Regions from separate parts of the Ancylobacter sp. VNQ12 genome, predicted to be linked through region 1. Evidence: predicted binding sites of a transcription regulator. Region 1 holds the regulator's gene; each other region holds the start of a gene.
The links. The regulator LexA, encoded in region 1, represses DNA repair genes until DNA is damaged. The targets are predictions, from matches to a motif close to TGTTCNNNNTGTGTTCNG.
Positions count from the first base shown of each region.

Region 2: ssb (single-stranded DNA-binding protein) is a predicted target of LexA. The motif match lies at 1,003-1,020, and genes of this name have one in related genera.
Region 3: ACO2RV_RS11865 (DNA recombination protein RmuC) is a predicted target of LexA. The motif match lies at 1,273-1,290, and genes of this name have one in related genera.

Region 1 covers NZ_JBMSDU010000006.1:24,198-26,462, forward strand. Annotated here, with positions in the region: gene ACO2RV_RS10490 (ComEC/Rec2 family competence protein) at 1-710, shown strand, start outside; gene lexA (transcriptional repressor LexA) at 720-1,412, opposite strand; gene atzF (allophanate hydrolase) at 1,611-2,265, shown strand, end outside.
Region 2 covers NZ_JBMSDU010000006.1:155,698-157,962, forward strand. Annotated here, with positions in the region: gene ACO2RV_RS11110 (MarC family protein) at 1-130, shown strand, start outside; gene ssb (single-stranded DNA-binding protein) at 273-839, opposite strand; gene ACO2RV_RS11120 (hypothetical protein) at 1,120-1,287, shown strand; gene uvrA (excinuclease ABC subunit UvrA) at 1,372-2,265, shown strand, end outside.
Region 3 covers NZ_JBMSDU010000007.1:45,156-47,420, forward strand. Annotated here, with positions in the region: gene fmt (methionyl-tRNA formyltransferase) at 1-631, opposite strand, end outside; gene def (peptide deformylase) at 662-1,207, opposite strand; gene ACO2RV_RS11865 (DNA recombination protein RmuC) at 1,322-2,265, shown strand, end outside.

The DNA of each region.
Region 1 (2,265 bases):
CCGGCGCGGATCGCGGCATTCCAGCCATGCCGGCGGCCAGCATGATGCTGCTAAGCGTCGCGCTGGTCGCGACCTGCCTGCTGCGCACGCGCCTGCTGCTCGTCGCGCCGCTCTCTTTCGCCGTCGCGCTGTGGCTCTATCTGGAGATGCCGCGGCCCGATGTGCTCATCGACCGCGAGGGCCGCACCGTGGCGGTGCGCGGCGCGGACGGACGACTCGCGGTGATGGGGGATCGGAGCGCGGGGTTGGCGGGCCGCTTCGTCGTCGAGCAGTGGCTGAGCGCTGAGGGCGAGCGTAGCCGCGCCGGCGCGCCGGATGTCGTTGCTGCGGCGGCCTGTGATCCGCTCGGCTGTACGCTGCGCGATCGCCAAGGAGGAATCGTCGCGTTGTCGCGCGATCCGGCGTCGCTGGAGGAGGACTGCCGGCGCGCCAGGCTGCTGATCACGCGCAACGCGCCGCCGGCGGAATGTGCCGCGACGGTGATCCGCATCGATCCACGGCAGACGCCGGAGGCAATGGCCGCATTTCTCGCTAGTGATCGCTCGGGCGGGTGGCGACTAGTCACTGCGCGCGGCGACCGCGCACGTCCGTGGGAGGCTGCAGGCAGCGCCACCGGCGGGGCACAGCCACACCATCTGCCGATCAACAGCGGCGCAACCCGTCGCTTCTCGCAGACGGATCCGATAGACGAACCCGACGTGCGACCGTGATCCGGTGCGTCAGTAGCGCCGGAACAGCCCGACCAGTCTACCCTGGATGCGCACGCGGTCGGGGCCGAAGATGCGGGTCTCATAGGCCGGATTGGCCGCCTCGAGCGCGATGGAGGCACCCTTGCGGCGCAGGCGCTTCAGCGTGGCTTCCTCGTCGTCGATCAGGGCGACGACGATCTCGCCATTGTTGGCGGTGTCGCCCTTGCGGATCAGGGCAAGGTCGCCGTCGAAGATGCCAGCCTCGATCATCGAATCGCCGCGTACTTCGAGCGCGAAATGCTCGCCGCCCGACAGCATCTCCGGCGGCATGCTGATCGTGTTGTCGCGCGACTGGATCGCGGCGATGGGCGATCCGGCGGCGATGCGGCCGACCAGCGGGATCGGAACCGCGCGCCGCGAATCGTCCTCGACCGGCGGGCGGGCGAGGCGTGCCGGCGTGCCCTCGATAACGCTGGGCGAGAAGCCGCGGGCCCGCGCCGGCTGCGCGTCCTCCGGCAGGCGAAGCACCTCCAGGGCCCGCGCTCGGTTGGGCAGGCGGCGAATGAATCCGCGTTCCTCCAGCGCTGTAATCAGGCGATGAATGCCGGACTTCGACCTCAGGTCCAGAGCGTCCTTCATCTCCTCGAACGACGGCGGAACACCGTCGCGCTTGAGGCGTTCGTCGATGAAGAGCAGCAGCTCATGCTGTTTGCGGGTGAGCATCGATCTCGATCCGTCCTCAGGCGGAAAAGGAAACAAATCACGAACAAACACTATCCGTTCTTTTTGTGTTCCACAATGGGTAAAGGGCGACCTAACGCGATCGCCACTGAACGCAATCAATGAACGATGTATGCAATGACTTCCAATCTGCCTAAGTGGTATGCATAGTTCGAATATGCTCCACGGAAGGTAAGGCCCTTGATCGGAACCGTTGCTGAACTCATTGCCGCTCATCGCTCCGGCCGCGTTCGCCCCGCAGAGACGCTCGCGCGCTGCTTTTCGCTGATCGAGCGTCACGGCGATCCGGCAATCTTCACCAGCCTTGCGACACGCGAGTATCTGGCGGCGGCGCTGAAGGCGCTCGAGGGGGCCGATCCGGCACATCTGCCGCTCTATGGCGTGCCTTTCGCGGTGAAGGACAATATCGACGTCGCCGGGCTGCCGACGACCTGCGGCTGCCCGGACTACGCCTATCTCGCCACACGCGACGCGGCGAGCGTCTCCCGTCTGCGCCGGGCCGGCGCCATCGTCATCGGCAAGACCAATCTCGACCAGTTCGCCACTGGCCTCAACGGCACGCGCTCGCCCTATGGCACGCCGCGCAATGCCGTGCGGGGCGATCTCGTGCCCGGCGGTTCGAGTTCCGGCTCGGCGGTTGCAGTGGCGGCGGGCCTGGTGCCGCTGGCACTCGGTACGGATACGGCAGGTTCCGGCCGCGTGCCGGCCGGGCTCAATAACATTGTAGGTCTCAAGCCGAGCGTCGGGCTGGTCTCGGCTGGCGGCGTGGTGCCGGCCTGCCGCTCGCTCGACTGCGTGTCGGTCTTCGCGCTGACGGTGGAGGATGCGTTCCTCG
Region 2 (2,265 bases), 130 kb from region 1:
CGCCGAGCGGGTCAATCGTTGGCTCGGCGTCACCGGCAACGCCATCCTGTCGCGCCTGCTCGGTGTGGTGCTGGCGGCACTTGCCGTGCAGTTCGTGATGGACGGCATCCGCGCCGGCTTCTTGAGCTGATCGGCGACCGAGAGGCCACGTTTGCGTGTGTTGACACGTCCGCAGGCGAGACTACCGCTCTCGCCTGACGGGGCATCCTGGCCCATCAGGCGATGGCGACGTGGATCCCACCCAGGGCGGAATCCCGCGCCGCCGGCGTGGATCAGAATGGAATCTCGTCGTCGAGATCGCCGCCACCGCCGCCGCCGAACTTGCCGCCGCCGACCGAGGCCGGCTTGCGGTCGCTGCCGCCGAAGGAGCGCCCACCGCCCGAGGAGGCGCTGGAACCACCGCCGGAATAGCCGCCGCTCGCACCGAAGTCGCTGCCGCCGGCACCGGTGCCGAAGTCATCGCCGCCGCCTTCCGAACCGCCACTGCGGCTGTCGAGGATAGTCAATTCGCCGCGGAACGGGCGCAGCACGACTTCGGTGAAATAGCGCTCGGGTCCGCCGGACTGGTCACTCGCCTTGCGCGTCTCCAGCTGGCCCTCGATATAAACCTTGCTGCCCTTGCGCAGATATTGCTCGGCCACGCGCAGCAAGTTCTCGTTGAAGATCACGACGCTGTGCCACTCGGTGCGCTCGCGGCGCTCACCGGAGGCCTTGTCGCGCCAGGTCTCGGAGGTGGCGATGCGCAGATTGCAGACCCGTCCGCCGTTCTGGAACGTACGCACTTCCGGATCGCGACCCAGATTGCCGACCAAGATCACCTTGTTGACGCTGCCCGCCATAACATCCTCCGAAATCCGGACGCCCGCCGCGGCGCGCGCTCTATCAAAGATTGCATTCTATCCCACTGGCGCGGTCCCGCGCACCCCGCCGCTTGCTTGTCCACACATTGCCGCCGGCACCAGGGAACCCGCCGCCGTCGCCCAGCGCTTCATTTCCAAATAATGTTCTTGTTATGTTCCTAGCATTGTGGCTAGCTCGGCACAACATACGGATTCGCGCGATTGCGCAGCGCAGGACGAGCACTATGTTATCGACGTGAACAACACAGAGCGTCGTGCCATGAACAACGATCCGCGCAGTCGCCGTCGTGCCCGTGCCATCGCCCTCCAGCTGGAGGACGCCCGCCAGACGATGATCCGTCGGGCCATCCTGGCCGTATCGGCTGGACTGATCGCCGCCGCTGGCCTTGGCGCCATGTGGCACGGCTTTTCGTGGCAGGGTTTCTGAGCTTCGCCGGGACGGGCGGCCGCCCCGCGATGAGAATTGCGGTATAGCCGCCCGTTTGACACTTACCGGCGAAAAGAGCTCGGAATGAAGGACCGCGTGGACCTCCCGCGCCGCGACGCACGTTCGATCACCATACGCGGCGCGCGCGAGCACAATCTCAAGAACGTCGACCTCGAAATCCCGCGCGACAGTCTGGTCGTGTTCACCGGCCTTTCCGGTTCCGGCAAATCATCGCTCGCCTTCGACACCATCTATGCCGAGGGTCAGCGGCGTTATGTCGAGAGCCTGTCGGCCTATGCGCGCCAGTTCCTGGAGATGATGCAGAAGCCGGACGTCGACCAGATCGACGGCCTGTCGCCGGCCATCTCCATCGAGCAGAAGACCACCTCGAAGAATCCGCGCTCCACGGTCGGCACCGTCACCGAGATCTACGATTACATGCGCCTGCTCTGGGCACGCGTCGGCGTGCCCTATTCGCCGGCCACCGGCCTGCCGATCGAGAGCCAGACCATCAGCCAGATGGTCGACCGCACGCTGCTACTGCCGGAGAAGACCCGGCTGTTCCTGCTGGCGCCGGTGGTGCGCGGGCGCAAGGGCGAGTACCGCAAGGAACTGGCTGAGTTCCAGAAGAAGGGCTTCCAGCGCGTCAAGATCGATGGCGAGTTCTATGAGATCGCCGATGCGCCGGCGCTCGACAAGAAGTTCAAGCACGACATCGACGTGGTGGTGGACCGCCTGGTCGTGCGCCCGGACATCGCCAGCCGCCTGGCGGATTCGCTGGAGACCGCGCTCGGCCTTGCCGACGGCATCGCCGTGCTCGAATTCGCCGACGAGAAGGAAGAGAGCGGCGATGCCCGCCGCATCCTGTTCTCGGAAAAATTCGCCTGCCCGGTCTCCGGCTTCACCATTTCCGAGATCGAGCCGCGGCTATTGTCATTCAACAACCCGTTCGGCGCCTGCCCGGTGTGCGACGGGCTG
Region 3 (2,265 bases), on a different contig from region 1:
GCGTCTCGCTTTTCTCGATCTTGGCGGCGTAGGTGACGCCGTCCTCCGGCTGCGGCGTGAAGTTCAGCGCGCCCCGCTCCAGCGCCGCCAGCGCCCGGCCCATAAGGTCGCCGCCGACGATCATCAGCCGGTCGTGCAATTCGCCCGCCGTCATGTCAGGTCCGATGGCGACGCGCTCGATGAGGCCGACCGGGCCGGTATCGAGCCCGGCCTCCATCTTCATCACCGCGACGCCGGACTCGGCATCCCCGGCCATGATGGCGCGCTGGATCGGCGCGGCCCCGCGCCAGCGCGGCAGCAGCGAGGCGTGCACGTTGAGACAGCCAAGTCGGGGAAGATCGAGGATCGCCTGTGGCAGGATGCGGCCATAGGCCACCACCACGGCGACGTCCGCCGCATGCGCAGCGAAGGCCTCCGCCGCCTCGTCGGTGCGCAGCGTCGAGGGGGTGAGCACCGGCACGCCGAGCTTTTCCGCCGCGCGATGCACCGGCGAGGGCACGAGGTCGAGCCCGCGCCGCCCGCCCGCCGCCGGCGCGCGGGTATAGGCGGCGACCACCTCATGGCCGCTGCCGACGATCTCCGCCAGCGTCGGCACGGCGAAGTCCGGCGTGCCCATGAAAACGATGCGCATGCGGGCCCTTTCGGCCGGCGCGGCGCGGGCTCAGGCCCCGTCGCGCTCCTTGTCCCTGGCGAGCTTGGTGAACTTCTTGATCACCCGGTCGCGCTTGAGCTTCGAGATGTGGTCGATGAACAGCACGCCGTTGAGATGGTCGATCTCGTGCTGCACGCAGGTGGCGAACAGGCCGTCCGCATCGATTTCCTGCGTCTCGCCGTTCAGATCCATGTAGCGGACCTTCACCTGCGCCGGGCGCTCGACATCGGCATAATATTCCGGGATCGACAGGCAGCCCTCGGAATAGACCGACAGTTCCTCGGAGGCGCCGATGATCTCGGGATTGATCAGCGCGATCGGGTTCTTCTTCTCTTCCTCGCCCTCGTCGTCACTCTCGCGCTTGGCGACATCGACGGTGATGATGCGTTCGGGAATGCCGACCTGGATCGCCGCCAGCCCGATGCCGGGCGCGTCGTACATGGTTTCGAACATGTCCTCGACGATGGCGCGCACGCGCGCATCCACCCGCATAACGGGATCGGAAATCAGCCGCAGCCGGGAATCGGGGATGATGACAAGCGGACGTATCGACATGCCGTTCAGATAAGCGTTGGCCCGCGCGCGGTCAACGGAGCGAGTTGCCGTGTCGCGGGGGATTATGTTCACTTTCTGTTCGCACACATCGCCAAATCTGCTAGAAGCCATACGATGGATCAGGTCCTGTTCGTCTTCGGCAGCCATCCCGTCACGCTGGCGCAAGCGGCGGCCGGCGCGGCGGCGCTCGGCTTCCTGCTGCTGCTCGCCGTGCTGCGGGCAGTCTCGCGCAGCGCGCGGCAGAACGCCGTGGAGGCGGACGAGCAGGCCCGGCGCGCCGACGAACTGGAGGAGCGGCTTGCCGCTCTTGCCCGCACCCAGGCGGAAACCATCGGCCGCGTGCAATCCATGACCGAGCTGCTGGCGCAGCGCCAGGGCGAGCTCGCCCGCGCGGTCGCCGAGCGGCTCGACGCCTCTTCCTACCGCATGGGCGAGAGCCTCGCGCGCTCCAGCGAGGCGACGCATGAGAACCTCGCCAAGCTGAATGAACGCCTCGCCCTCGTGGACCAGGCACGCCTCAGCCTCGGCGAATTGTCGGGGCAGGTGATGAGCCTGCGCGAAACCCTGTCCAACAAGCAGGCGCGCGGCGCCTTCGGCGAAGGCCGGCTGCAGGCCATCATCGCGGACGGGCTGCCGCGCGACAGTTTCGCCTTCCAGCACACGCTGACCAATGGACGGCGCGCCGACTGCGCCATCTTCCTGCCGGGCGACAAGCGTCCGCTGCTGGTCGATTCCAAGTTTCCGCTGGAGGCCGTCACCGCCTTCCGCGAGGCGCAGACGCCGGAAGCGCGCAAGCAGGCTGAAACGCGTCTGAAGACCGACGTCACCCGGCACATCACCGACATTGCCGAGCGCTACCTCGTCAGCGGCGAGACGCAGGATGTCGCGCTGATGTTCGTGCCATCCGAATCCGTCTATGGCGAACTGCACGAGCATTTCGACGAGGTGATCCAGCGCGCTTTCCGCGCCCGCGTCATACTCGTCTCTCCCTCGCTGCTCATGCTGGCGGTGCAGGTGGTGCAGGCCATCTGTAGGGATGCGCGCATGCGCGAGCAGGC